2 regions of the Arthrobacter sp. efr-133-TYG-104 genome follow, and region 1 is predicted to be linked to the other one. Evidence: riboswitches for the same ligand, from Rfam matches in the RefSeq annotation. Region 1 holds a riboswitch; the other holds the start of a gene.
What was found. A riboswitch is a leader RNA that binds a small molecule or an ion and turns the genes downstream of it on or off. The one in region 1 is predicted to bind glycine.

Region 1 (14,952 bases):
CCGATCCCACCATGAGTTCCGCGCAGGTCACCAACGTCCGGACGGGCCAGCAGGCATGTTTTGACCGGTTGGTGGTTGACCTTACGGGAAACGTGGCCGGCTATTCGGTGCAATATGTTCCCGCGGTGGTTCAGGACGGGTCCGGGATGCCGGTGCCGTTGAGGGGAGATGCCGCCCTGCGTGTGGTGGTGAATGCGCCGTCGTATGGTCCAAGCGGCCAGCCGACTTTCACGCCGTCGTCCGCCACGGAACTCGCTAACGTCACCGGGTACCAGACATTTCGTCAGGTGGCATACGCGGGTAGCTTCGAAGGTACCACCACGTTGGGGCTGGGTGTCCGGGCCCGGCTTCCGTTCCGGGTCTTCACCCTTGCGGGGCCCGACGGCGGCTCCCGGCTGGTGGTCGACGTCGCCCATCACTGGTAACTGATCCCGCAGCGAACGGGAGGACATACCAAAGCGGCCGGTCCGCATGGAAATTTCCATGCGAACCGGCCGCTTTTTCTCGACTTGGGAAGCCTACTCGGGCACTACCAAGGCAGGGGTATCCTTGCGGATGGTCTCGCCGCGGAAGAAGCCCGGGTGTCGCCGTGCCGTGATCAGCATGACCACAACGCCAAGGGCAAGGATTCCGATCCCGATGATGAACACCAAGCCCACACCGAAGACCTCGGAGCCGCTGCCAAAGTCCGGCGACCAACTGTCCACGGCCGTCTGGAAGAACACCACGGTCAGCACAACGCCACCGATCACGGGGAAGAGCAGGCGCATGAAGACGTTCCGGACGCTGGAGAACAAGCTGTGCCGGAAATACCATGTGCAGGCGAAGGCGGTCATGGCGTAGTAGAAGCAGATCATGAGGCCAAGGGCCAAGATGGTGTCGTTGAGGACGTTTTCGCTGACCACCTTCATGATGGCGTAGAACCCGCCGGAGATCGCGCCGGCCATGATCGTGGCGAAGCCCGGGGAGCCGAAACGGGGGCTGACCGAGGCAAAGCGGGGCGGCAAGGCGCGGTAGTGGCCCATGGCCAGCAAGCTGCGGGCCGGGGAAGCCATGGTGGATTGCAGCGATGAAGCAGTGCCGGACAGTACGGCCAGCGACATCAAGATAGCGAGGGGACCCATGACGGGGGAGGCCAGGGCGGCGAATACATTCTGCTGGTTGTCAGGGTTGTTCAGTCCGATGCCGTCCCCGCCAACGCCTGCCACCATCATGGTGGCCACGATGACTGCGATGTACAGGCCCAAAACCGCGATTGCGGTGGTGGTTCCGGCTTTACCGGCAGTTCCCTTTCCGCCCTTCGTCTCCTCGTTCACCGTGAGGCAGACGTCCCAACCCCAGTACACAAAGACGGCGAGGGACATGCCGGCCGCGAACTGGTCAAAACTGCTGATCTTGGCGGGGTTGAACCAATCCCAGCTGAAGGCGATAGCGGTAGGTGAATCACCGGATGCAGCATGGGTAAGGGCCATGATGATGAAAAGCGCCAAGACGGCGATCTGGAACCCGACCATGCTGAATTGCACGAGTTTGGTTGCGTGCAGGCCGCGGTAGCTCACCCAAACGGCAAGTGCCACGAACACCAGGCAAGTGAGGATATTCAAGGCCTTGTTGGAAGTCAGGTCCGCGAGGCCGGGATCGTTGAAGACCTGCGCCAGGAAGAGGTAGAAGAAGTCCACCGCCACGCCTGCGAGGTTGGAGAGAACGATGATGTTGGCCGCGAGCAACCCCCAGCCTCCCATCCAGCCGACGAAGGGGCCGAACGCCTTGGTGGCCCACGTAAACGTGGTGCCGCTGTCCGGGGAATCCGCATTCAGCTCACGGTAAGCGAACGCTACGAGGATCATGGGGATGAAGGCGACGATAAAGATGGCAGGCAGTTGTACCCCGACGGCGCCTACGGCCGGACCCAGTGAGCTCGTGAGGCTGTAGGCGGGGGCAACGGAGGAAATACCGAGGACGACGACGGCGAGCAGGCCCAATTGGCCACTCTTGAGTCCTTTGCCGCTAATACCATGTTGTGTTCCGGCGGCGTCTGCCCCGTCATTGGGGAGGGAAGCGCCGTTCTTGCGGCCGATCATTTGGCTCATGTCAGTGACCTGTTCTTGAAGAAGCCGGTTGCTGTTGGGTGGTGAAGTCGATACCGCCGTCCCGGGTGCGAGCCCGCGAGCGTGGGGCTTCGAGGCAGGAAAGTTCAATCATGTGGGGCGTTTACTCCGTGAGACGACGATCACTAAATGAATAGCGTTCATTTAGTATGGCCGCTGTCACGCCTAAGTGCAAGGGGGTGCCTGTTGCCAGGCTTCTTGTTACGCGTCTGGGCGGCGTCCCGCCGTCGGTTGATCCCGACGTCGCAGGGCGTGTCAGTTATTGCTGTCCGTGGGTCAGCCCTTTGACGGCAACGTGAGGATTTCTGCTCCGGTTTCGGTGATTGCGATGGTGTGCTCAGTATGGGCAGTCCGGCAACCGGTCGCGCTGCGGAGCGTCCAGCCGTCGGCGTCGGTGACGAGCTCGGCCGTATCCGCCATGACCCATGGTTCCAGCGCCAGCAGCAAGCCGGGCTGCAGTTGGAATCCGCGGCCGGGCCGGCCGGCGTTGGGTACGTGGGGATCCTGATGCATGGTCGATCCGATGCCATGGCCGCCGAAATCAACGTTGACCGGGTATCCGGCCTCGGAGAGAACGGCGCCGATGGCGTATGAAAGGTCGCCGATGCGGGCTCCTGGCCGGGCTGCGGCGATGCCCGCGTCCAAGGCGCGGCGGGTTGTCTCTATCAGTGCCACGCTCTCGGCTGGCTGGGAATCTCCAACGACGAAGCTGATGGCAGCATCGGCGGCTATTCCACGGAGGGTCACTGCGAGATCGAGCGTCAGGAGGTCACCGTCTGCAAGGTTGTAGTCGTGCGGCTTACCGTGCAGGACTGCGTCATTGACTCCGGTGCAGATGTAGTGGCCAAACGGTCCACGACCAAACGACGGGGCGTAGTCGACGTAACACGATTCAGCACCTGCACCGAGGATCATCGTCTTGGCCCACTGATTTATCTCCAGGAGGTTCGTGCCTACTGCGCAGCGTTCCTTGAGTGCCTGCAGAATGTCCGCCACCAAAGCACCTGCTGCCTTGGCTCGCAGCAATTCGTTGGGGCTAAGGATCTCGATCATGCGGCACCTATCGTCAAGCGTCCAATAACTATCCCGGCCATATTAGTGTGGGCGCAAATCAACATCCGGACCAGTTGCACTGACACCGGCAGTTTTATAGACCGGCAGTGTTAAAAACAAGTCGACATCTGGTCCAGCTGCGAGGAACATTAAAGGACAGCCGTGGAAGGAGGTTGGTCATGTGCTACGCGTACTATGACAACTTCGAGCGGCGCACGAAGAAGGACTCCGCGCGCAAGCCCGAGATGCACCCAACTGAGGCAAAGGTGGAACAGGAGCCGCAGGCCCCACCAAGGAAGCCCCCGCAGGCAGAAGGCTCGCCGTGGTCGTTCCTGGTCCGCCGTCGTCGTGAATCCGAGGTAACCGAGCCAACAACGGAGCGTGTCCGCCAGGACGCCTAGCTCCGTCAGTTAGTGGCGAGGTTCCGTCAGTTAGTGGCGAGGAATTCCCGCGCAGCTGTTACGAGTGCCTCGGTGCCTTGAGTCAACGTCGGCTCGATGACAGGTGCAAAATGCGGGGAGTGGTTCGACGGGATGTCTTCCGGAAGGCGTCCCGTCGTCGCCCATTCCTGGAATAACGCCGGATCAGCGCCGCCGAGGAACCAGAAGACCAACGGAGCCCCGGCACCCTTTGCCAAGGCGCCCACATCCTCACTGCCCGAAACCGGGCCTGGGTCGATGACGTGGCCGGCGCCGAACTTCGCTTGGAACGCTTCGGTCACCCGACCTGCGGCCGCCTCATCATTGAACGTCAACGGAAAGTGGTCCTCATGGCTGAACTCGGGCTCCCGGGGAGCCCCGGAAGCAGCGGCTTCGCTGCGGACCACCCGCTCAATAGAGCCCAACACCTTGCCCCGCGTGGCGTCGTCGAATGAACGCACGCTCAACCCCAGCGTGGCCGTTTCGGGGATGATGTTGTTCTTGGTCCCTGAATGGATCTGCCCCACCGTGACCACCGCGGAATCGCTGGCGGCAAGCTCGCGGGCAACGATGCCCTGAAGCCGCACGGTTGCTGCAGCTGCCATGAGGACCGGATCGACAGTTGTTTCGGGTCGGGATCCGTGGCCACCTTGACCGTGCAACGTGATGGTCAGGGAGTCTGCGGAAGCCATGGCGACGCCGCCCCGTAGGCCCAACCAGCCGGCCGGGAACGGAGCTACGTGCTGGCCAAGGACGACGTCGGGCTTTGGCACCAAACCGTACAGTCCGTCATTCACCATTGCCTCAGCGCCGCCGCCCCATTCTTCCGCGGGTTGGAAAACCGCAATCAGTGTTCCCCGCCATTCCTGCCGCGCGGAGGACAAAGATTCCACGGCCCCGAGCAAGCAGCTCACATGCACATCATGCCCGCAGGCATGCATCACGGGAACTTCGTTGCCCTCCGGATCAATGCCAACTTCTGTACTGGCATAGTCCAAGCCCGTGGCTTCCTTGACCGGCAATCCGTCCATGTCAGCACGCAACATGACCACCGGTCCCGCTCCGTTCTCAAGCACGCCCACAACACCGGTTTTCCCGACGCCGCGATGCACCCTGAGGCCCAGTTGCTCAAGATGGCCGGCCACAATCCCGGCCGTTCGGACTTCCTGGAACGACAATTCCGGATGCGTGTGCAGGTCGCGGTACAGCTCTTGGAGGTCCATGCCCACAGCTTATCCACTGCACCACGCCGCGCTGCTTCAACAACTGCGTAGGTGGCCGGTCGCGGAGCACACTGGATGACATGACTAAATCCGACTCAATCACAACGCAGCAAACCACTGTTGAGGAATGGACCAAGGCGCTCGCCGAGTCCACTGGTTCTCCAGGGGGCGGAGCCGGCACCGGCGTCATGCTGGCAATTTCGGCGGCGCTAACATCCATGGTGGCCGGGTATACGGACGCGGACGGGGAGAATCGCGATGCTCTTGCAGGGATCCGGGGAAGAGCCAAGAAGATGCGCGAAGAGGCACTCAAATTAGCAGACGACGACGCCGTCGCCTCCGACGCTTTTGGCGCTGCCTTCCGCCTGGACCCGGGTCCGGAACGCGCTGAGGTAATCCGCCGCGCCTCCATAGAGGCCGCGAAATCGTCAGCAAGCCTGGGCGAGCGTGCCATGGAAGCCACCGAGGATCTTGCGTGGCTTGCCAAGCACGGGAATCCGGCGTTGATCGCCGATGTGGTGGTTGCCTTTGGAGCCCTCCGGGCAGCGATCGCCGGCGCCCGCACCAACGTGAGCTTCGATCTGGCCTCCCTGACCTCGGCCGGTACTCCCTTGGCGAAGGTCAGGGAACAGCACCCCGAACTGTGGGGGACCGTGGGCAGGCTCACCGAGGCCCTGGAGCGGATCGACGGGATCACGGCCAGCGTAGACGCGAAGGCGGCGCCAACAGAGGCGTTGTGAGGCCCGCTCTGCTGGCTATTCCCGGCGGGAAGCATGCAGAGCGGGCCACACAACGGTTATTGCGCCTTCGGTACGCGACGCAGAACGACGCCGGCAAGCACCGCCGCTCCAGCCATCAGAACCAGCCCAATCGCCGCGGTGATGTGGACGCCGGAGTCGAACGCGACCCGGGCAGCGGTCAGCAATGCCGCCGACGTCGGCTCAGGCAGGGTGCCCGCGGCGTCAACCGCGCCGGCCAACGTCTCCGAGGCCTTTCCGGCAACCTGCGAAGAGACGCCTGCGGGGATGACCAAGTTGTGCTGATAGGACGCGGTCAGGATGGACCCGAGAACGGCGGTGCCCAGCAGCGAACCGAGTTCATACCCCGTCTCGGAGATGGCCGAGGCTGCCCCCGACTTGTCCGCCGGAACAGAACCAAGGATGAGGTCGTTGGAGATGGTTTCCGCCGCACCAACACCTACCGCCAGTACGGTCAATGCCGACAAGAGGAACACTGGGCCCTCACTGTGGTTCCCGAGCACGGCTATGAGGTAGCCCGCCGCGCTGAGGGTCAGGCCACCGGCAACCACGAAGCCGGGCCGTACGCGCTTAACCAGCGGCACCACCAGCATGCCGGCCATCACGGTCGCCAAGAGGGCGGGAATCATGGCGATCCCGGCCTCCATAGGGGAACGGCCTTCAACGAGTTGCAGATGCTGGGCGAAGAAATAGATGAAACCCGTCATGGAGAACAGCGACAACACATTGGCCGCAATGGCCGTACTGAACACCTTGTTCTTGAAGAGGCTGACATCGAGCATCGGGCTGTCGATCCTCTGCTGGCGGCGAACAAAGAGAACGCCCATCACCAGGCCAAAAACGAGGAAACCGGCAGGCATGGCTCCAAAACCATGGATTGCGGATTCCTTGATGCCGTAAACGAACGGGGCCATCGTCACGATGGACAACACGATGCTTGGCGGATCAACCCGCCCGGGGTTCGCGTCCCTGGACTCGGGGATGAGCACCCTCCCGAAGGCCAAGAGCGGCAGCAACAGGAAAGCGGCCACCAGGAAGACTGCGCCCCACCAGAAGTGCTCCACCAGCCAACCACCGAAGATGGGGCCAAGGGCCGCCCCACCGGAAAAACCCGCTGCCCATACGGCGATGGCAAGCCGACGCCGGTTGGGATCGGTGAAGATGTTCCGGATCAAAGACAGCGTGGAAGGCATCAGCATGGCTCCGAAGATGCCAAGGGCGGCGCGACCGGCGATGAGCCACTCCGCCGAAGGGGCAAATGCCGTAGCAGCCGAAACCGCTGCGAAGCCTGTGCTGCCGATCATTAGCAACCGCCGTCGGCCGATCCTGTCGCCCAGGTTGCCCATGGAAACCAGCAAGGCTGCCAACACCAGGGGGTAGGCGTCGATAATCCACAGCAGCTGCACGCCGCCCACATCAAGGGATCGGGCGATCTGCGGCAGCGCGAAGGTCAGCGCGGTGTTGTCGACGGCGACCAGCAACACCGGGAACATCAGCAGTCCCAGCGCCGCCCAATCGCGCCACGGCGCTGTCCTGCCCAGAGCGGGCCGAACGGAGCGGGGAGCCTGAGTTGCGGACGGAGTGAACATGGCACTTACTATACCGTCCAGACGGTATAGTTTCAATTCAGATCAACCGATCCTTTAGGGAATGATGTAGTCATGCCACGAAAACCAGTTGCCCGCGACGCCGTCCTGGACGCCTATGAAGCCCTGCTCATTGAGGTCGGGGAGCGCGCTGCCACCCTCGACGCCGTCGCCAAGCGGGCAGGCGTGTCCAAGGGCGGGTTGCTGTATCACTTCCCGAATAAGGAATCTTTGATCACTGCTTTGCTGGCGCGCTTGGACCAGCTCGCGGAAGAGGACACGGAGAGGATGAAGGCAGCTCCTGAAGGAGCTGCTGTGCACTTCATTCGTTCCTCCCTGTGGGCTGACACGCCCATGGACCGCGCTTTCGTGGCTGCGACCCGCCTTGCCGAAGTGGCTCATGAAGAAACGAGGCTCAGGTTTGCCGCCATCCAGCAGATGTGGCTCGATGTCTTGGCAGAGGACGTGGGGCCGGACGTCGCCAAGGCCGTGAGCTATATGGGCGACGGCCTGTATTTCAACGCGATGTTCGAGGGCGGGCAGGACAATGGCAACGCCGGGCGGGCGGCCGACGTCGAGATTCTCTTAAGTGTCTTGGACCGGCTGCGGAACTAACGGGTCATCATTTGCGGGCAGCGGCGCCGCATAGGACAATTAACATTTGTGGCGTGCCTATCAAGGCGCCCATACACAACTGAACATGCCTTTGATCTGCGGCGGGAGAGTCCTGCAAGCAAGAGGTGCAGGCGCCGTAGGAGCAAATCCTCCCCAGGAATCTCTCAGGCCCATGCACCGCCGCGGCGAGGCAACTCTGGAAAGCAGCACAGCAATCGGCCCAACTCCGGGCAGGCTGCCGTGCTCACCGACGGTGCAAGCGATGATTGTCCACACAACGCGCGGAAACTCTCAGGTCCAATACAGAGTGGGGAGGGACCCAGCCGCTGTGGCGTACACAAACGCCGCCCAAGTAATGGAGTTCCCCGTGACGGTTAGTTCTGCCTCCACCACCTTCGTCGATCGGCATATCGGCGCACGACGCCAGGCCGACGTCGACACCATGCTCGCCTCCGTTGGCTATGACACGGTCGATGCCTTGGTTGACACCGCTGTTCCCAAAGACATCCGTCAGGACGTCGCACTCACGCTACAGGACGCGTTGAGCGAAGTGCAGGTTCTTGCTGAGCTCCGCAAGCTGGCGTCCAAGAACAAGACCGCTGTGCAGATGATCGGGCAGGGGTACTACGACACCGTCACGCCCCCTGTGATTCGCCGCAACATCCTTGAGTCTCCCGCCTGGTATACGGCATACACGCCGTATCAGCCGGAAATTTCGCAGGGCCGCCTCGAAGCGCTCCTGAATTTCCAGACCATGGTCCAGGACCTGGTTGGCCTCCCGATCGCCAACGCGTCGTTGTTGGACGAAGCCACGGCCGTTGCCGAAGCCGTCCTGATGATGCGCCGGGCGAACAAGTCCGCAGCGGCACGTGATGGCAAGACCGTCCTCGACGCCGACTGCCTCCCGCAGACCATCGCCGTGGTCAAGGGCCGTGCCGAGGCGTTGGGTTTCGAAGTTGAGGTCGCGGACCTGTCGCTCGGGCTTCCCGAGGGTGCCATCAACGGTGTTGTGCTGCAGCAGCCCGGCGTTTCTGGCCGGGTGTTCGATCACTCTGCTGTGATCGCTGAGGCCAAGGAGCGCGGTGCGTTGGTCACGGTTGCTGCCGACCTTCTGTCCCTGACGCTCATCACCCCTCCCGGTGAGCAGGGCGCTGACATTGCGGTCGGTTCCGCGCAGCGCCTTGGTGTGCCGTTGTTCTTCGGCGGCCCGCACGCGGCCTACATGGCCGTCCAGAAGGGCCTGGAGCGTTCCATGCCGGGCCGCTTGGTGGGTGTTTCCAAGGACGACGCCGGCGTCCCGGCCTACCGCTTGGCGCTGCAGACCCGTGAACAGCACATCCGCCGTGAGAAGGCCACGTCCAACATCTGCACGGCCCAGGCGCTGCTCGCGATCGTTGCTTCGATGTACGCGGTGTACCACGGCCCCGACGGCCTGAAAGCGATCGCTGAGACGGCTCACAACCACGCCCGTACCCTCGCGGCATCCCTGAAGGCTGCCGGCGTCGAGGTCCTTCACGGTTCCTTCTTCGACACCGTCACCGTCCGCGTCCCCGGTCGCGCTGCAGAGATCGTGGCTGATGCCGAGACCAAGGGCATCAACCTCCGCGGCATCGACGCCGACACGGTTGGCATCTCGGTTGATGAAACCACCACGACGGCGGTAGTGGCCGACGTTGCTTCGGTCTTCGGCGCTTCGGTTGCCGAGTCCACGGAGGGCTTCGCACTTGAGGGGTCCGTGGAGCGTACGAGTGACTTCATGCAGCACCCGGTATTCAACACGCACCGTTCCGAGACCCAGCTTCTCCGTTATATCCGTAAGCTCTCTGACCGGGATCTGGCGTTGGACCGCACCATGATTCCGCTGGGTTCGTGCACCATGAAGCTGAACGCGACCGCTGAGATGGAAGCGATTTCGTGGCCGGAGTTCGCCTCCATCCACCCGTTCGCCCCGGAGTCCCAGACCGAGGGGTGGCGTGAACTGATCAGCGACCTTGAGGCGCAGCTGACCGAGATCACCGGTTATGACCAAGTGTCCATCCAGCCGAACGCCGGGTCCCAGGGTGAGCTCGCCGGTTTGCTCGCGATCCGCGGGTACCACCGCTCCAATGGCGACGACCAGCGCAACGTGTGCCTGATCCCCGCATCGGCGCATGGAACCAACGCAGCGTCCGCCGTGCTGGCCGGGATGAAGGTTGTCGTTGTGGCCACCGCACCGGACGGCACCATCGACCACGTGGACCTCAAGAACAAGATCGAGGCCCACCGGGACGCGCTCTCGGCCATCATGATCACCTACCCGTCCACGCATGGTGTCTACGACGCCGACGTCCGTGAAGTGTGCGACGCGATCCACGAGGCCGGCGGCCAGGTGTACATCGACGGCGCGAACCTCAACGCACTCGTGGGCCTTGCCCAGCCGGGCAAGTTCGGCGGGGACGTTTCGCACCTGAACCTGCACAAGACCTTCTGCATCCCGCACGGCGGCGGCGGACCCGGTGTTGGCCCGGTCGCAGCGAAAGCACACCTGGCACCGTTCATGCCCGGCGATGCTGCGTCCTGGACCGAAGGCAACGGCGTCCCGATCTCGGCGTCCCGTTTCGGTTCGGCCGGTGTCCTGCCGATCTCCTGGGCGTACGTGAAGCTCATGGGCGGCCAGGGCCTGACCGACGCCACCAAGTCCGCGCTGCTCGCGGCGAACTACATCGCGTCCCGTCTCAACGACCACTTCCCGGTCCTCTACACGGGCGAGGGCGGACTCGTTGCCCACGAATGCATCCTGGACCTTCGCGAACTGACGGCCACTACGGGTGTTACCGCTGAGGACGTGGCCAAGCGTCTCATCGACTTCGGCTTCCACGCCCCCACCCTGGCGTTCCCGGTTGCGGGCACCCTGATGGTGGAGCCCACCGAGTCCGAGGACCTGGCCGAGATCGACCGGTTCATCGAGGCGATGATCACCATACGTGCCGAGATCGACCAGGTCGCCGCCGGGGACTTCTCCGTGCAGGATTCCCCTCTCCGCCGCGCACCGCACACGGCAGCCGCCGTCGTCAGTTCCGATTGGGACCGCGCGTACCCGCGTGAGCAGGCCGCGTTCCCCGTCCACCACCTCAAGCAGGACAAGTACTTCCCGCCGGTAGGACGCATCGACGGCGCAGCCGGTGACCGGAACCTCGTGTGCTCCTGCCCTCCGATCGAAGACTTCGAGAACTAAGGGGTTCCTGCAATGACTGAGAATTACACCGCTCTCTACGAAGAGCACAAGAAGCTCGGCGCGTCCTTCACGGACTTCGGTGGTTGGCAGATGCCGCTGAAGTACTCCTCCGAGTTGGCCGAGCACCACGCCGTCCGTAAGTCCGCAGGCCTGTTCGACCTCTCCCACATGGGCGAAGTCTGGGTCACGGGCCCCGAGGCGGCCGCCTTCCTGGACTACGCGCTGGTGGGCAAAATTTCCGCCATGGCCCAGGGCAAGGCAAAGTACTCGCTGATCTGCAACGCCGACGGCGGCATCATCGATGACCTCATCACCTACCGCCGCCCCTCCTCAGTGGAAGGCGAGGACAAGTTCCTCGTGGTTCCCAACGCGGGCAACGCCAAGGTTGTGGCCGCCGAGCTGCTGGAACGCGCTGCCGGCTTCGACGTTGTGGTGGAGGACGCCTCCGCGGCGACTTCCCTGATTGCCGTCCAGGGCCCCCTCGCGGAAGCCATCCTCCTGCGCCTGGTGCCGGCCGAACAGCACGCGCTGGTCCAGGATCTGAAGTACTACGCCGCCGTCGAGGTCCCGTTCACGTTCGACGGCGGAACCCAGGACCTGCTGCTCGCCCGCACCGGATACACCGGCGAAGACGGCTTCGAGATCTTCGTGCCCAACGAATCCGCGGCTGCGCTCTGGCAGGCGATCACCGAGGTCGCAGAAGACGGAGAGCTCGTCCCGGCAGGACTCGCCTCGCGTGACTCCCTGCGTCTGGAAGCCGGAATGCCCCTCTACGGGAACGAGCTCTCCCGCGAAGGGAACCCGTTCGCTGCAGGGCTCGGGCCTGTGGTGGCCGTGTCCAAGGAAGGCGACTTCGTCGGCAAGGATGCACTCGCGGCCCTGAAGGCAGACGGCGCCGGTTCCACCAACGGGCGCAAGCTCGTGGGCCTCAAAGGCCTGGGGCGTCGCGCTGGACGCGGGCACTACCCGGTCTTGAAGGACGGCGCAGTGGTCGGTGAGGTGACCTCGGGCCAGCCGAGCCCCACGCTCGGCTACCCGGTAGCGTTGGCTTATGTCAACGTCGAATTCTCCGAGGTTGGCACCCCGCTGGACATCGATCTCCGGGGGAAGAGCGAGCCGTTCGAAGTCGTAGCACTGCCGTTCTACAAGCGCCAAAAGTAAAACCCGCCGGTTTAGTTGTAGTCACCACACGTAAAGGAAACAGAATGCCCAAAGTAGCGCCCGAACTGCAGTACTCCGACGAGCACGAGTGGGTCTCCCGCGGCGAGGGAAACTCGGTGTCCGTTGGGATTTCCGAGGTTGCCACCGACGCACTGGGCGACATCGTCTACGTTGACTTGCCCGAGGTTGGAACTGCCGTAACTGCTGGCCAGACCTGCGGAGAGGTCGAGTCCACCAAGTCCGTCTCGGACCTGTACTCGCCTGTCACCGGCGAGGTCACCGAGATCAACGACGCCGTTGTCAGTGATCCGGCCCTGATCAACAACGACCCCTACGGCGCGGGGTGGCTCTTCAAGGTAGCCGCTGAGTCCGAGGGGCCGTTGCTTTCCGCCCAGGAGTACGCCTCCAAGAACGGCGGAGACCTTTCCTGATCTCTGTGCCCGCCATTTCGTGGGCTCGCTGCGCAGGACGCCGTACGCACGGCACTATCCGCAGCGAGGCCCCGAAACGGGCGCGGATGGGCGTAGCGTTGAATGCAGTAACTGAATAACTTGCGACGCCGGATTGCCGCCTTTGGGGGCCGTCCGGCGTCGTGCTTCGGTCGCCTTCCGTCACGAGCGGGAGTGGCCATCCGGCAGGACCATCTGCCGGAACGCCTCAAGTTTTATGAAGGAATCACGGCTATGGCTGTTGGTGTTTTTGATTTGTTCACGGTCGGCATTGGTCCGTCGAGTTCGCATACGGTGGGGCCGATGCGGGCTGGCGCGGTCTTTGCGCGGGAGCTTGTGGATAGCGGCGTGCTGGGGGACGTTGCGGGTTTACGGGTGGATTTGTATGGATCGTTGGCTGCGACGGGTCGTGGGCACGGGACCATGACGGCGACGTTGTTGGGGTTGGAGGGGTTTCAGCCCGAATTGATCCTGCCCGATGAGGTGGAGGAGCGTCTCGCGGCGATCGCTGACACCGGGTTGTTGAACCTTGCTGGTGCTTCGGGTGGGGGTGTGCAGCTGCCGTATGCGGTGGAGGATATGGTGCTGCATCCGTTGACGGTGTTGCCGCGGCATACGAACGGGATGAGGTTCGCGGTTTCTGATGCTGAGGGGAACGTTCTCAAGGAGGCGACGTTTTTCTCGGTAGGTGGCGGGTTCATTGTCCGTGAGGGTGAGGAGAACGCGGCCCGGGCTGAGTTGGAGGAGTCGAAGAAGGAGTTGCCGTTGCCGTTCCGGACGGCGGCCGAGTTGCTGGGCCGGTGTGCCTCGAAGGGGTTGGGGATCAGCGACATCATGTTCATCAATGAGCGGGCGTCCCGGTCTGAGGAGGAGATCCGGGAGGGCTTGCTGCATATTTGGGCTGTGATGGAGGCCTGTGTTGAGACGTCCTTGAAGCGTGAGGGTGTGTTGCCTGGTGGGTTGCGGGTCCGGCGTCGTGCTCCTGATTGGTTGGAGCGGCTCCTGAAGGAAGACAAGGACCGGAATGATCCGAAGTACTGGCAGGAGTGGGTGAACCTGATCGCGCTGGCGGTTAACGAGGAGAATGCCTCCGGTGGCCGGGTGGTCACGGCTCCCACGAATGGTGCTGCGGGGATCATCCCGGCAGTGTTGTATTACGCGTTGCACTACGCCCCGGGCATGGAGAACGCCACCCAGCGGGACCGCGATGATGTGGTGGTGAAGTTCTTGCTCGCTGCCGGTGCCGTGGGTGTGTTGTATAAGGAGCAGGCGTCCATTTCCGGTGCTGAGGTGGGGTGTCAGGGCGAGGTGGGGTCGGCGTCGTCGATGGCTGCTGCCGGGCTGGCTGAGGTGATGGGTGGTACGCCGGGTCAAGTGGAGAACGCCGCGGAGATCGCGATGGAGCACAACCTGGGGCTCACCTGTGATCCGATCGGCGGGTTGGTGCAGATCCCGTGTATTGAGCGGAACGCGATTGCTGCGGCGAAGGCGATCAATGCCGCGAAGATGGCGTTGTGGGGCGACGGGACACACCGGGTGTCCCTCGATGAGGTGATCGTGACCATGCGGGAAACGGGCAAGGACATGTCCGATAAGTACAAGGAAACCGCGATGGGCGGCCTCGCCGTCAACGTCGTCGAATGCTGAGCGCAACCACCTGATTTTTTGATCCCGATAGACTGGGTCCTGCATGTCCGCATGCACGCTCCACTCTGAACACCTACGCTCAACACGGCACCAAACCCTGAGATTGGACACGGCCACCTTGCGAGAATTTACCGCCCGCTTTGCCACCGCCGAGGAAACCGATAACTGGGACAAGCACGTCACGGCGAATCCCAACGGCGGCAACATGCTGCAGTCGGACGCCTATGCGGCAGTCAAGGACGGTAACGGTTGGCTGGTCCGCCGCCTGGTGGTGGAGACTGCCGACTACGCCAGCTACAACCTGTTGCTGGAGAAGAAGTTCCCGGTCCTCGGCCGCCTCTGGTACCTCATCAAGGGGCCAGACGCCGCCTCAGTCGAGGACATCAAACCCATGCTCACGGCCGTTGCGGCCCTGGCGAAGGAACAGAAGCTAAACGTCTTCACCATCAAGGTAGAGCCCGACGTCGTCGAGTCACCTGAGGTGACAGCGCAACTGCGGGCAGCCGGTTTGGTCAAGGCTCCGAACATCCAGTCGAACGACTTCACGGCGATCCTGGACATCTCGGCACCGGCCAATGAAGTGCTCAGGAGCATCTCGTCACGGGCCCGGAACGCCGTCCGCAGGGCTGAACGCGAGGGGTGCGAGGTTCTGCCGGCCGAGCCGGGCGAGGACAGCTACCGCAAGCTCTACGCCCTGATGCAGAACACCGTGAACGCCA
Region 2 (14,952 bases), on a different contig from region 1:
CTCACCCGTCCCTTGATCCGCGAGGGTGGCCATCTGGTGGAGACGGATTGGGATACGGCCATGAGCAGGGTCGTTGCGCGCAGCAGGGAACTTTTGGTGTCGAAAGGGCCGTTGAGCCACGGCTTCTACACCAGCGGGCAGCTTTTCCTGGAGGAATACTATGCACTGGCTGTCATAGGCAAGGCCGGGATTGGGACACCTCACATGGACGGCAATACCCGGCTCTGCACTGCCACGGCAGCATCTGCCCTCAAAGAGACGTTCGGAGCTGATGGGCAGCCAGGCGCTTATGAAGACATCGACTCTTGCGATGCCATCTTCCTGTACGGCCACAACATGCCGGAAACACAAACCGTCCTTTGGTCCCGCATCCTTGACCGTTTAGCAGGCCCGACGCCACCTAAGTTGGTCTGCGTGGACCCCCGAAACACGGAGGCGGCCCGCTACGCTAACGTTCATCTGGCAGTTCGTCCGGGGACCAACTTGGCCCTTATGCATGCCCTGATCCGCGAGGTCCTCAAGAATGACTGGCACGACCCCCAGTACGTCCGGAAACATGCCATCGGCTTCGACGAGTTGGAGGAGGCCGTTCAGGAGTGGACTCCGGAGGCCGCCGCGGAGGTCTGCGGCGTCAACGCCGACGACATCAGGGAGGCGGCGCGGATATTCGGCACCTCCAACAACGTTTTGTCCACAGTCCTGCAGGGCTTCTATCAGTCCTCCCAAGCCACGGCATCCTCCTGCCAAGTCAACAACCTGCACCTGCTCAGGGGCATGCTAGGCCGTCGTGGCGCAGGGCTGTTGCAGATGAACGGCCAGCCAACTGCCCAGAACAACAGGGAATGCGGGGCCGACGGCGACCTCCCAGGCTTCCGTAACTGGGGGAATCAAGGGCACATCGAGGAACTCGCCAGCCTATGGAACGTGGATCCAAGCGTCATTCCCCACTGGGCCCCGCCGACGCACGCGATGCAAATCTTCCGTTATGCCGAACAAGGATCCATCAACTTTCTCTGGGTCTCCGCCACTAATCCGGCAGTGTCCATGCCGGAGCTGCCGAGGATCCGGAAGATCCTGTCCAAGCCGGACCTCTTCCTCGTGGTGCAGGATTTGTATCTGACCGAGACGGCGCAATTGGCGGACGTTGTGCTGCCGGCCGCGGCTTGGGGAGAAAAGACGGGCACGTTCACCAACGCCTCGCGCGTAGTCCATCTTTCTGACAAAGCCGTGGAACCTCCTGGTGACGCCCGCGCCGACCTGGACATCTTCCTCGATTACTCGCGCCGAATGGAATTCAGCACTTTGGATGGGCATCCATTACTCACGTGGGACGGTCCCGAGTCGGCATTCGAAGCGTGGAAGGATTGCTCACGCGGGCGGCCCTGCGACTACACCGGCTTGAGCTATGCCAAGTTGCGGGGCGGCAGCGGAATTCCTTGGCCATGCAATGAGGAGAACCCCGACGGCGTCACCCGACTGTACACGGATGGCAACTTTCCAAGCGCGCCCGATTACTGCGAGAACTATGGGCACGACCTATTGACTGGGGCAGAAGTGGAGCCGGAATCGTACCGCGCCCAGAAACCGGACGGCCGAGCCTGGCTTAAGACTGCCCCCTACCACCCGCCCCACGAAGAACCCGACGACGACTACCCCTTCCGTTACACCACCGGACGGACCGCTTACCACTTCCACACCCGGACAAAAACTGCCCGCTCCCGGACGCTGAACGATGCCGCTCCCAGGATGTGGGTGGAGATCTCCGTGGAGGACGCCGGGGATCTTGGGATTTCGGAGGGGGACATCGTCCGCGTCTCATCACGGCGCGGAGTTATCGAAGCGCCGGCACGGGTGAGCGGAGTGCGTCCGGGCACCATCTTCGCCCCGTTCCACTACGGATATTGGGACGCCAGGGGCGGGGGGAACGCTGGAGTTGGCGTGGAGGGTGACCGCACCAACAGCGATGGCCAACAGCACACGACGGCGGCAAACGAGCTGACGATTACCGAATGGGATCCAGTCTCCAAGCAACCCATTTTCAAGAACGCAGCGGTACGCGTGGAAAAGATAGGCAGCGGAAACGGACCAGCGCCGGCCCCCACCACTACTGCTTCCCGGCCGGCAGGACCCCAGTCGTGAATCTCCACATCTACCTCGGCCTGCTTCACCAGGGTGAACAAACGCTAGCTACGTCATTCCGCCAAGTTTCAGAGGGCCATGGATCTGAGCCCGACGTTCATTTCCTCTGTCAAAGCCTCGCTCAACAATGCGACCACCACGAGGAGCTACTGCTGCCCATAGTGCGGCAATACGGGCAGGACTCATCGGCCGACGAGCCTGAACGTCTTCACGCCGAGGGTTTATCCGAGACCCGGAGCGGCCCCGTGGGTTTGCTGCGAGACCTGCAGGATTTGTACCTCTTGGCCAGCCTCGTCGACGTCACATGGACGATGTTGGAGCAGGCGGGCCAGGCCCTTCGCGATCGGAACCTGCTCGCCGTCGTCGAGCACTGCCAAAAGGAGACCAAGGTTCAACTTCGCTGGTTGCAGACCCGAATGAAACAGGCCGCACCGCAAGCGCTGATTGTCGCCAGCTGAGGAGGTGGTGCCAACCAGCCCGATCGTCACCGGACGCCGAACCGAACGGCAGCGGCCTCAACCAGCGTTAGGGACGAGGCTTTCGATTTTGCCCACCGGAACTGCCGCGGTTTGGGATGGCGCAAAAGGTTCGACGCCGGCCGCGAGCGCCCGGTTGTAGGCCAACTCAAACATGTCGTTCGCAAGTGCCAGTTCGTACTGGAGGCGTTCGCAGCGGAATGCGGCCATCCAGAGGCCACTCATCGGATGGCTCACGTCTACGTCCATCCGGAAGCCACAAGCGCAGGCCCATTCCGGCCAGACTGCCGCATCTGCTTCCACTGCAGCCATAGTCTCAATCGACTCGAGCGGGACCAGAGCGGTCGACCGCAGGGCGCCCGCGGTGATCCGCATCCGCGACCCGCAATGGACGGGCCCGAAGTTCTCCCTGGCATCGGAATTCACAGTTGGCAGGGGGTCTTCAGCCACCGGTGTGGGGCCTGGTTCACGCAGCGCGACCGTCATCGTCTTCTCCCACACATTGACCGGATAAGTAATTTGGCTATCTAGTTATATGTGTACTGATCAATTCTGTCCAGTTTCATCCCTGGTCGGGGTTAGCCTACGCAGCTGCCGACGTCGAGCGCGCCGGCCGATCGGCCCGGACCCGGCGCCACGCCGCGGGCGCCACCACCACAGCTACGCCGACGGCGGCGCCGATGACGGTCTCGATGATACGGTCGCGCAGCAGCAGTGCTGGGTCCACGCGAGCAGCCAACAGCGTTGCGATCAACGCCAGGGGCGTAACGAAAAGCTGGGCGACCAAGTATTGGCGGGCTATGAACATCTCTGCCCCGAACTGACAGGCGGCGATCACCAAGACCATCGCCCACGGTGCAGGATTCAGCCATAGGATGCCGGCAAGAATCACCAATCCCATCACCGTCCCGGCAATTCTTTGAACGCCCCGACGAACACGGTGCCGCGTCGAGTGGCCCACCAGCGGCACCACGGCCGCCACCATCGCCCAATATGTATGCCCAAAACCAAGCCGCTCGCCAACTATCGTCGCTATGGTTCCGGCCAGCCCCGCTGCCACAAGATAGCCGGCACCCTCCAACCACATCGCACGCCGTTCGGGAGACGTTTGGCGGATTCGCGGTGGCCGCTTCCAGGGGCTCCGGTGGCTTCGGCGAACCCGGGCGGACATGCCAACCAGGAGGCAGAAAAGTGTGGTCGAGACTGCCACGAGCATCGCTTCCCAAAGCGGCGGCTGCGCCGGAATGGAAGCGATCGCCGCGAACGCGAAAATGTGAAAGAGGGAGCCCCCGGGCCGAAGACGCCATGCAGCGACCACCACGGAACAAACACCCGCAACTGCCGTGGTTGCTGCTGTCAAAACCCACGTGTACGCGGTGCCACTAACTCCCACCTCGTGCGCGAAGCGGGCCATCAGGGTGGCGCACAACATGATCAAAAGCATGAAGCCGCCCGCGCGGAGCTGACTGCGGAACCGCACGCTATGCGGCTCGTTGCGCCCATAAATACCGGTAAACGCTCCAAAGGAGGCGAACACAGCCAAGTCGAGTCGCCCCATCACGGTCAACGCAATCAACGGCACAAACACACCAACTGCACAGCGGAGAGCCGGGTGGTGGTCCTTGTTGGCCGGGCCCATGGTGAACATTTCCGCTACAGCCTTCAAAACCAGGCTCGCCTTTCGTCGCAAGATCAAACATACGACGGCGGCGCTGACGTCCGCTTTCAAGGTTACGCTCCGACTCCTGCACTACCCGGGGATCGGGCGCATTTGGTGCCCCTCATCACCTGAGGGGCACCAAATGTGAAGCAGTACGTGGTGGAGGGCGTCGCTAGAACCGCGACGCTGCTCCGGCCACAGGCTTCGTGGCCAGTGGATTGCTGGCGATGTCGGTAAGTCCGGAGACGGGGGTGTAGGTGGGGAAGACGTTGGCTGATGTGACAGTCTTGCTGCCGCTGGTACCAGCGCCCAAGGTAATGGTGAGAGTGTTGGCCGAGGGGTCCCACACGAGGGAGGACGCGTTCGCGCCGTTACCCATAAAGCTCAATGCCGTCGCGGTGTAGACCGCGCCCAATGACACGCTTCCAATCCTCAAGCTCGGGCAGGCAGAGCCGGACACGGTCAAGGTGTTGTCACTGGCCGTGGCGCTGATCGTAACCACCACTTGGTCAGCATTGTTGCCCCTTTGCGTCTGGGTGGTCGTGTTGTCGGTCCAGGCAGTGCAGATGCTGTTAGCGCTAAGTGACTCGGAGAACTTCAAAACAACCTTGTCGCCCTTGTCCACGATGTTGGGGGTGCCGCCGTTGCTCAACTGGACTCCGGTCACGGTCGGGGACGAAACGTCCTTGGTGGATGTCGCCGTACCTGCAGGTCCTGTATTGCCAGCGGCGTCAGTAGCCGTAGCTGAGTACGAGATCGTCCCTGGGTTGAAAGCAGTCATATCCACCGGCACGGCAGTCCAACCGCCCGAGGGATTGGTGGTGATAGTTTGTGTCACACTAGGAGCCCCACCGCCGGTGATCGTCAGGACGACCGTCGAGTTGGCCTCCGCGGTACCGCTGATGGGGACGCCGGATACGTTGCCTTGGTGTACGTACGTCGGCGCTGTCACCACAGGAGCACCGGGAGCCGTGGTATCCGTGACAGGAGTCGTTGCAGCACTGCGCAAGCTTTCGGCGCCCTGCCACAGGGAGAGCAGTGGGGTCACCGTGTAGTACCAGGTCCCGGCCGGGACGTTGTTCTCCACGCACCTCAGGCCAACGACGGTTGTCCCGCAGGCGCCGGTCGCCGTAACACCTGTCCCGCCGGTCGCGGAACCATAGCGGGCGATGCTGTACCCGCTCACCGGCCGCTGAGCCGCCGTCGTGCTGGCTGCCCAACTAACTGTGACGCTGGTGCCTGAAACGGCGGTGGCCGGTTTGGCCCCTTGGCTTACGGCGTCGGCCTTTGCGGCCCCGGAGCCGGATCCGACTGAACTCCAGAACGCGCTAGCGGCTGGTCCGGCCCATGAGACGAAAAGGATGCCCACCAAGATCAGGGCAACGCGGTTCCACCTGCCAAAGCCGACGGAAGCGTGGTGATGGCGGCGGGTCACTTGCGTACCTCCAACGTGACGGGGATGCTGAACTGCGCACCTTGGCATGCGGACATTGAACCGGTGCCCATGCTGGCGGCACCCTGCAGCGTCACGAGGATGGAGCTGTTGGCCTGAATTGTCAGGGACGCCATGGGTGCAGGCGGAGGCGTGAATGTCACTCCCGTTGTTGTACAGCCGGAGTGGGCGGCGTCGGCAGTCGCGGCCCCGCTGGAAGTAATGCCGTAGATTGTTACCGCCTGTGGGTTCGGGTTGGTAGCCCGAACAATGACGTCGGCGGTTCCGCCAGGGACCAGGCTGGTTTGCAGGGTATCGCCCGGGACGAGTGCGTCCACCGTAACGGTCTGCATGGTGCCGTTCGCTGCCGAGCCGGCGCCGATGCCGGTTGAAGCCCAGTAGGCGTAGGCGGATCCTGCGCCGCCGAGGATGCAAAGAACCACGGTCGTGGCTGCCGTTCGTGCAAGCCTTCCTGGGCTCAGGATGCGCGGAAGTCGAAGGGTCGTCATCTTAGTTGGCCTCTCCGGTGCCCGTGAAAGTGAACTGGACCGTCGCGCCCTTGCAGCCATCCTGAAGTTGGGGGGTGTCAAGCATTTTGATCTGCGGCCAGTTCGCCTCGAGTACCCCCAAGGCGGAAAGTGAGCGAGTGCCTGGTTCCACGGTCAACGGATACGCCCCCGAGTATTGGGTGATCCTGTAATCGGCAGCAGAGCAGGGTAATTTGGCCGCAACTGCTGCGGGGGTCCGGACCACTTGGCTGATGGCCACGGAAAGGTTTGTCACAGCGATGCTCTTGTTCTGCGGATTGGAAATCTGGAGGTTCAGCGACCTCGAAACACCCGGCGCGAGCAGGCCGGTCACCGAGCCGGAAAGGCCGAACGTGCGTTTGACCTCCAGGACCTGCAACTGCCCGGGAGCCGCATTGGACAGGGTGGATCCGCTGGTACCAGTCACCGTGAAGTCTGTTTTAGTCGACGGCGTCGTGGTTGCTGTGGAAACCGTCAGCGTCGCCTGCGCGGTGCTGCCGGAGGCAAGCACCAACGACGCCGGCGCCGCGCTCGCTGTCGCACCGTCCGGAAGTCCGCTCACTGCGAAGGTGACAGGCCCGGTGAAGCCTCCCGTCGACGTCGCTGACACCGTGAAACTGGCGGACTGCCCTTGGTCGACGGTTCGGCTTGAAGGACTCAGAGCCACCGTGATCCCTTTGCTTACCTTCGCAGTGCCGCCCTGCCCGTTGTTGCCCTGTGCGTTGTTGCCCGGTGCGTTGCTAGTGGCGAGGGCGGCCACCGGCACAACGGCGACCAGGAGTGCAAGCAGCAGCGCACGGAGGGGTATACCAACTCGGTGAACGGGTGCTGTTCGCTCTGGCCGGCGGTCCATGAAGGCTCTTTTCGGACGATAGCTTGTGCATTCGGGACATGGGGAAATGCGTGTGCCGGGGACCGCCACTCCTAGGGTGGTCCCCGGCCGGTGGAGTCTAGAGACTGCCGACGTTGACTGTCACGACGGCGGACTTGCAGGCGTCCTGGTTGACGGTGGTGCTGTCGATAAACTTCAGCACACCGGAGCCCACAGACGTTCCGGTGGAGTTCGCAGCCACTGGGCTGTTGCTTGTCACGGCGGTGACGTCGAACCAGGCAGGAAGGCAACCGGCGACGTCGGTGGTCACGTGAGCGGAGAGAGCACCGACCACGGTGCTTGAGGTGGTGGAGTTGTCCGCCGTGTACGCAACATTGACCTGATTGCCCGGTGCGAGACCGCCCGCAAACGTCGCATGAAGGGTGACAGTGCCGCCACCGGCCGAGTTGGTTGCGGCTCCAGTTCCGGAGCCCGTGGTGGTCCAGTACGCGTAAGCGGCTCCGCCACCTACCGCTACCAAAGCGACGCCTGCGACTGCGGCGGTGACCCGGCTCTTCTTGGAAAGTTTGCGCATGATGTAACTCCTTGGTTGATCGGTCCCCGGGAGCCGCCAGGCAACTCCCAACCATCCGGCCGAGGGTGGCGGATGAAGCGATGTCCCCATGGTTCAGTGAGCGCGCACCGAGTGGCTAGCGTTCCGTGTACGCCACTTTTTCATCCGAACAGAGCAGGAAAATACCCATACCCGGCATGCAACTACTCAGTCCTATGTAACTGACTACTTGGACCAGCGCCGCCAATTCCGGCCTACCGCTGGGTAACACGGCTCAATTCGACGCGGACGGAATCCATGCGATGAACAAACGCATCAGCCTTCCAGCCAAGGGCCGGAACAGGCCTTGCGCCAAGATTGTGGCGATCTTGAGCAAAAACTGTGCGTATATTCGAGTGCTCGGATGACCGCCCCCAGGCCCGGCCTTGCTGCGCGGAGAGCCCCGGAGGAGCGCGAAAGGAGTAGCTGCTAGGCCGAAATGACCGCGCCTAAGGAGTTGAAGCTGTAAAGCTGGATTCCCTCGATTCCGGGCTGCGCAGCTAAGTCATGTATCAGCGCATCCGGTGAATACCGCTCACCCATCAGGAGTCTCTTGGCGAGCGGTCCCTTCTTGCTGAGGAATTTGAGGGAGGAACCCACACCGATCTTGCTGGCCAGCGAGATGAGCTTTGTCTTAGGCACGGCCCCGGCAACACCGGCCCAGACCGGAAGGTGCACACCCTCCCGCCGGAGCAACGCCGCGTAATTGTGGATCGCATTGGCCGAGAAGCACATCTGGGTCACCACCCTTGTGGCGTATTCCTGTTTGGCAGCCAAGGCTTCCACTAACTGCAGTCCGTTGATGTTTGGGTGGCCTTCTGGGTATCCTGCCACCCCCACCGCCATCTTCCCGCCTGTGATGTCTGCAATATCCCGCACAAGTTCAACGCCGGTGGAATACGGTCCCGCCGGATGGGGCGCATCACCGCCAATCGCAAACACCTCAGAGATGCCTGCACTGGCGCAGTCGCCAAGAATCCGCTGCAGCTGGGCCCGGCTATCGAGGCACTTCGCAGCTAAGTGTGGCACCGCTGCGTAGCCCAGTTCACTGAGCTGGATAGCGGTCCCCATAGTGGGGCCAATTCCATGGTGCGGAAGGCACGTGACACTGATGATGGTGCTCTTCGGCAGGGCTTCAGCGACCCGGGCAACAACGCCGTCGGTGGGAATGATTTCAACGCGGGTGGGGAGCATGGATCAGGTCCTGGTTCGCTGGCGTACTGGCGGGCGTAGTTGTTTCGGGCGTTGCGTGGCCTGATCTGCACCCTTGGGTAGGGTCTTTCCATGCAGAGCGGGCCTCACACGGCGGTCAGCATTCACGCCGACAGAGTCGTACCCTATGGCCTTGAGCAGAGTGTCGACGTCGGCCTTGTATCGTGCGCCGATATGCCTGGTCGCGAAAGCGGTAGGGGTTGATTGAACGGTCAAGAGGAACTCCATGATTCACGGCCCAGTGAGCGCCACGATGAATAAAAGTTCCTCCCCGCTCTGTCTTGGACCTGAGAGATTCCGCAGACCGTGTTTCCACGTTATGCCTGCTTGCACCGTCGGTGAGCCCGGTTATCCGTGCTGCTTTCCAGAGTTGCCTCGCCGCGGCGGTACATGGGCCTGCGAGATTCCCGGGGAGGATTTGCTCCTACGGCGCCTGACTGGATGTACCGGCAGGACTCTCCCGCCGCAGATCAAAAGCGTTGCGCCACCTGAGTGACACGCTTCACACCATAACGGGTCCGTTTGAAGAAGCGCAACCATACATGCATGGGTGCGCGGACGGTTCTTCCCTCAAAACCAACGCACACCTCCCAGATTTACTTATCCACATCACCCCCTGCTTCTCACTTGTTTGACATCCCGGAATGGTAGTTTGATCTCTGCAGAGCGAGACATGATTGCGTCAAAGTATTTTTGGCCCCAGAGGGGCGATTGAAAGTGGCCCCAGGTTCACGGAACGTTGTTGTGGGTCTCGGGCTGGCGGGACGGTTTTCGCACCGGTTGGCTAAGGGTTCCTGTATCGCCCGGGGGAACGGCAGATGCCGGTCGGGGGTATGGAGTCGGGGCGCCGTCGTTGCTAGCATGTCAGATCTCTTGAGGGGGAGAAATCCATTCTGGAATGGAAAAGGTCCGACCTGGCGTGCGCCGGGCCGGACCTTTTCAGTTAGGCGCACAAACAGTCCAGACCGACTACCCGACCTTGCCGGAGAGCGCGACCAGTACACCTGCCGTAGCGAAGTATTTGTTGCTTCCCAGATCGCGGAATGTTTTGATTCCCATACCGGCAAGCAGTTCATCATGCTTTTCGGTCAGGCCGGCAAGAGCCGAGGGCGGGGCCGACAGGACCTCGTCCAGAGTCGAGTTCTCGTAGGCCTTGCCCAATGCCTTGCCCAATTCAATCGAAACAGCCACTTTCATGTCCTTTCATCGATGACGGAAAACAAGCCCAGCCAGCCTGCGGCTGCACGAACGCCGGGATTTATCCCTGCGCCGCTGAGAGACACGCTATCGAAGCATCGCTCTGCGGAACGTAAGCGTACCGAAGCAATTAGGCGGCGCTTTAGCCCTGAAAGCGGATTTTGGTCGGGTTTGGGTCCGCCGACTTGATTAGGGCCTGCGGTCTTGCCGTAGGGAATCCCGGATTTCCGTGAGCAGGGCAATCTGGGGGTCTTCGGCCGCTTCTTCCTTGACGTCCGGGTTGATGCCGAGGCGCCGGTTGCGGCGCTCGATCATGTGGTTCATGGGCACGACGATGACGAAGTAAATGGCTGCCGCCACGAGCACGAAGTTAACAATTGCTGTGAGCAGGACACCGAATTTAATGTCGTTTCCGTTGAGGGTCACGACGGCGAAGCTATCGAAGTTCGGAGATCCGACCAAGGCCGCGATGAACGGCATGAGAACGCTTTGGACTAGGGCCGTGACTACGGCACCAAAGGCGGCACCAATCACGACGGCGACGGCAAGGTCTACGACGTTGCCCTTCATGATGAAATTCTTGAATCCGGTCAACATAGCGATCAAACTACCCCACGCGGACGCCGTATCGGATACTTTTGGGGAAAGTTTCGTTGTGAGTTACCCAGTGCCTGCCGGCGCCCGTGGCATGAGGTCGGATTCACCTCTGCGGGGACCTTGGGTTCCTGCAGCGGGGTTGTTCACCTGTTCCGAACTTCTACGCGCGATGCCATGGGCCAGGCGATAGGAGTCGGTGCCGGTTTCGATGATGGTGCCGTTGAAGATCAGCCGGTCACGATGGCGGCGCAGAGGCGCGGGTCGGTGAAGGTTTTGGTCCAGCCGGAGAACGATTCGTTGGAGGCGATGGCGATGGAGTTTTTCTCCTCACGGTCGGTGAGGACCTGAAAGAGGAGTTCGGCGCCTCGACGGTCAAGTTCCATGTAGCCAAGCTCGTCGATGCAGAGCAGGTCCACGCGGCCGTAGCGGGCTATGGTCTTGGCCAGGACCTTCTCGTCTGCGGCTTCGATGAGTTCGTTCACGAGTCGGGTGGCGAGGGTGTATTTGACTCGGTAGCCCTTCTCCGCGGCGGCGGTGCCGAGTCCGATGAGCAGGTGGGATTTGCCGGTTCCGGAGTCTACAATCAGGCAGAGGGGTTGTCCTTTGCGGATCCATTCTCCGGTGGCCAGGGTGTGGATGGTGGCGGAATTGATGTTCGGGTTCGCGTCGAAGTCAAAGTCCCCGAGCCACTTGTCCCGGGGAAAGTTCGCGGCTTTCACGCGCCGGATCGAGGAGCGCCGGTCCCTGTCGTCGCACTCGGCCAGCAGCAGTTCGGCCAGGAAGCCTTGGTACGAGAGTTGTTCCTTCCCCGCGACGGCGAGGGCTTCATCGAGGACTGCCCGGATGGTGGGCAGGCGCAGTCGGCGGCAGGCCTGGTCCACGGCGGCAACCGCTGCCTGTTCGGCCAGGCCTCGCCGCCGGCGCAGGGCCGGGGTGATGGTGGTCGCCGGTGCGGTGGGGCTCATGAGATGTTCTCCTTTGACGCGGTTCCTGCGGGGTGTTCGGAACGTTTGGCCAGCAGCTCGTCATAGGCACGGACTGAGGGCAGTGGCCGGCTATCAGGTGGCAGCCCGGCGATGACGGCGGCGGGGTCCATGAGGCGGCGTTGGGTGAGACTGAGAACTCGTTGCACTTTCTCTTCAGCATGAACACGGGGATGACGGCCGGAACTGGCCCCACTCCGGCAAGATGTCGTGGCGTGTCTGCGGGCTTCGACCGCGACGACGTCGGCGCTGACCGCGCCCACTACGAGGGCCGCGGTGATGCCTGCGTGGATGTCGCAGGCGTCCATGGACCGGTGGAGGAGCAGGACGTCGATGAGTTCACGGGTCCCGTCGGCGTCGCCGTTGACCCGGCGGGAGGCGGCCCAGAATGCCTCGTGCGCGCTGCTGAACGTCCCGGACTCTCGCGCCCTTGCCAAAGCGGTGGAGCCTGGAAGGGCGCCGGGCTTGGTTTTGAGGACCTCGAGATAGTGGTCCAGCTGGACCGACTGTCCGGACCGGGCGGCGAGCCCCTGATGCCTGGCGACCACGGTGCGGCCATCGAACATCACGACCTCGGACGCCCGCAATGAGACCCTGACCCTCCGGCCGATGAACCGGGCCGGGACGGAATACTTCACCATCCGGACGGTGACCATCGAGGACCTGTCGACCCTCGGGTTCAGCGCCAGACCCGGATCAAATTCCTCTGCCGGCAACGGGGCCAGGAACGGCCGTTCGATCTCGAAGTCCTGGCCTATGGTGCGGATCCTGTCATTGATCCTCCTGTCCTCGTCCTGGGCTTCCCATTTGCGGATCCGGTCGTTGAGCTCGTCCAGGGAGTCAGCAACCGGCATCGGTGAAAGCCGGTTGCGGCGGAACCAGCCCACCTCACCTTCAACCCCGCCCTTTCTGGGGCCCCGGCGATGCCGGGCTGGCAATAGAAGGGGTCGAAGCCGTAGTGGGAACGGAACAACACCCATCTGTCGTTCTCCCGGCGCTGCCGGCCCTGGCCGAACACCACAGCGGTTACAGCACTGGTGAGGTTGTCATAGCGGATATGTTTAGTCGGGACGCCGCCCAGAACTTTGAAGGCCTCGACGTGGCCTTCAAGAAAGGCTTCCTGAGCCTGGGGCGGGTAGATCCGCCTGCCGCCCGGTCAGGGACGGTGGATGGCCCTGCCCGAATGTGATAACCGGAAGATGAACATGTGGCACTTCGTCTTCACCCCGTTCAGCATGATCCAGACTTCACCGAAGTCCACCTCGGCTTCCGCTCCGGGGGCGTGTTCCTGGGGAACGAACACCTCAACCCGGCGGCCGGCCTCCACATCGATCTGGGCGCGGCAGACCCGCACACAATCCCGCACCGTCGAATACGACAGCTCCTGCGCACCGTGCTCTTCGATGAGCCGGGCCAAAATCCTGCGTGCAGTATGGCGCTGCTTCCGCGGCGCCGTCGTGTCCTCGGTCAGCATCGCATCGATCGCGCCCTGGAAGGGCTCCAGCCTTCAGGACACGCCTTGTCTCTGTTTACGCTCCGGAGGGGCAGCTGAATCCAGTGCCTGCCTTACCGTTCGCCTGTGAACCCCGTACCGGACCGCCAACGCACGAACCGACAGGCCCTTAACCCGGGCGTCCCTTCGAATCCGCGCGAACAACTCCACTCTCGACTCCATCCAGACCAGCCTTCCGCCGCATCCATCCAGTGATGAATCCAACGTTGAAGGTGGGGCCACAAATAACCGCCACAGGTGCCCGGTGAGTCATGAAGTGGGGCCGGAAATAACCGTCCTGCCGTGGCCATATAAACCTGTCACAGCCACAGACACCTGTACCCGATCTGAGGACACTCCATGTTTAAGGGTTTCAAAGAGTTCATACTTCGCGGCAATGTCATCGAACTTGCGATTGCAGTGGTCATTGGTGGTGCATTCACCGCATTGGTTGGCGCTTTTACAACGAACATCATCAACCCGGTCATAGCCGCTGCCGGTGGAATGAAGGCTGATGGACTTGGCTTCAAGATCTGGCAGGACAACCCTGCCACGTTCGTCAACATCGGCGCCGTCCTCACCGCCGTCGTGACCTTCCTGATTACCGCCGCGGTGGTCTACTTCGTCTTCGTTGCTCCGATGAACAAAGTCAACTCCATGGTCAAAAGCCGCCTCGGAGCGGCGGAGCCGGAGGAAAAGCCTCTTCCCGCGGACACAGCCTTGTTGGCCGAGATCCGCGACCTGTTGAAGGATGCAGCCGAACCCCGGAAAGCCAGCCACGCTGCCACTCCCGTCCAAGGCCCGGGCTCCGACCACTCCCGCTAAGCCGGCCCCCGGCAACAGGGAAGGAACGCCTGGCCAGATCCACCGTCAGCTAAGCACCCGGTACTTGAGGAAAATTGCTCCGTTGCCGAACGTGCGCTCCTGAACGAGTTCCAGTCGGGTACCAAAGTCTGCGGGCAACCCCTTCTTCCCGCCACCTACGATGACCGGGACCATAACCAACTGGCATTCATCGATCAGTCCATCACGGAACGCTTGGGCTGCGAGTTCGGGGCCCCCGATGGAGATATCTGTTGCTACCGATGCCTTGAGTTTCCGGACGTCGTCAGCCCTGTACTCCCGCTCAATCCTGGTGTTGCGAGTGGACGGATCCTGCAGGGTTCGCGAGAAGACCACCTTCTCCGCCCGGCGCCAAAGCTGCGCAAAGTCATCGATGAAAGGCGGCTCGGACGAGGTATCCCACGTGTCCCAGACACTCATGACGTCGTAGAGGCGGCGTCCGAGCAAGTGGTGCCGGATATGGCGTTGGCGTTCATTGATGAAACGGTGCACTTCCTCGTCCGGAGCGCTCCAGTCGAATTTGCCGTCGCGGTCCGCGACGTAACCGTCAATGGACATGATGGCCGAGTAGATGAGTCTTCCCATGTGGCTTCAGTCCGCGTCGATCGTTTCCAGCAGCTTCCCGAGGGCTGCGCGAATATCGTCGTAATCATTTTGGCCGGCGCGACTCTCCGCGGAGATCACTGCGCAGCGGTGGATCTTCTTGAAGTCCCCGATGGGGAACTTGTAGTGCCCTTTTTGATCGTCCGGGTGGTCGTCGTCCACTCCCAGGTGCCACTTGGAGTATTCGGCATGACCGTGCTTGTCCAAGAACGAATTCTCATCCTTGGTGGACGGGGCGTGCTCGCTCCAGTCGTCGCGGGCATCCTTGACCACCTTGCCGTCGTCGATCAGCTGTTTGGCGTGTTCGAAGGCCTTCTTGTTGAGTTTCACTGTCATGGCACAACCTCGCTTGGACGTTGGTATTCGA

Region 2: linked by a shared signal. The riboswitch ahead of QRN04_RS11840 (methylenetetrahydrofolate reductase) and the one ahead of gcvP (aminomethyl-transferring glycine dehydrogenase) in region 1 are both predicted to bind glycine.

The regions. Positions count from the first base shown of each region.
Region 1 is NZ_JARVTA010000001.1:47,086-62,037, forward strand. Features, by position in the region: gene QRN04_RS00260 (AMIN-like domain-containing (lipo)protein) at 1-425, shown strand, start outside; gene QRN04_RS00265 (APC family permease) at 519-2,090, opposite strand; gene map (type I methionyl aminopeptidase) at 2,385-3,161, opposite strand; gene QRN04_RS00275 (hypothetical protein) at 3,341-3,562, shown strand; gene QRN04_RS00280 (amidohydrolase) at 3,589-4,809, opposite strand; gene QRN04_RS00285 (cyclodeaminase/cyclohydrolase family protein) at 4,884-5,543, shown strand; gene QRN04_RS00290 (MFS transporter) at 5,600-7,150, opposite strand; gene QRN04_RS00295 (TetR/AcrR family transcriptional regulator) at 7,223-7,762, shown strand; glycine riboswitch at 7,855-7,952, shown strand; gene gcvP (aminomethyl-transferring glycine dehydrogenase) at 8,130-10,976, shown strand; gene gcvT (glycine cleavage system aminomethyltransferase GcvT) at 10,989-12,137, shown strand; gene gcvH (glycine cleavage system protein GcvH) at 12,182-12,568, shown strand; gene QRN04_RS00315 (L-serine ammonia-lyase) at 12,821-14,233, shown strand; gene QRN04_RS00320 (lipid II:glycine glycyltransferase FemX) at 14,337-14,952, shown strand, end outside.
Region 2 is NZ_JARVTA010000015.1:448-15,399, forward strand. Features, by position in the region: gene QRN04_RS11800 (molybdopterin oxidoreductase family protein) at 1-2,139, shown strand, start outside; gene QRN04_RS11805 (hypothetical protein) at 2,136-2,597, shown strand; gene QRN04_RS11810 (hypothetical protein) at 2,655-3,101, opposite strand; gene QRN04_RS11815 (FUSC family protein) at 3,199-4,281, opposite strand; gene QRN04_RS11820 (hypothetical protein) at 4,448-5,710, opposite strand; gene QRN04_RS11825 (hypothetical protein) at 5,707-6,216, opposite strand; gene QRN04_RS11830 (hypothetical protein) at 6,218-7,087, opposite strand; gene QRN04_RS11835 (hypothetical protein) at 7,185-7,640, opposite strand; gene QRN04_RS11840 (methylenetetrahydrofolate reductase) at 8,088-8,852, opposite strand; glycine riboswitch at 9,245-9,343, opposite strand; gene QRN04_RS11845 (hypothetical protein) at 9,840-10,061, opposite strand; gene mscL (large conductance mechanosensitive channel protein MscL) at 10,257-10,664, opposite strand; partial or broken gene istB (IS21-like element helper ATPase IstB) at 10,839-11,629, opposite strand; partial or broken gene istA (IS21 family transposase) at 11,626-13,322, opposite strand; gene mscL (large conductance mechanosensitive channel protein MscL) at 13,500-13,964, shown strand; gene QRN04_RS11870 (dihydrofolate reductase family protein) at 14,010-14,567, opposite strand; gene QRN04_RS11875 (hypothetical protein) at 14,574-14,921, opposite strand.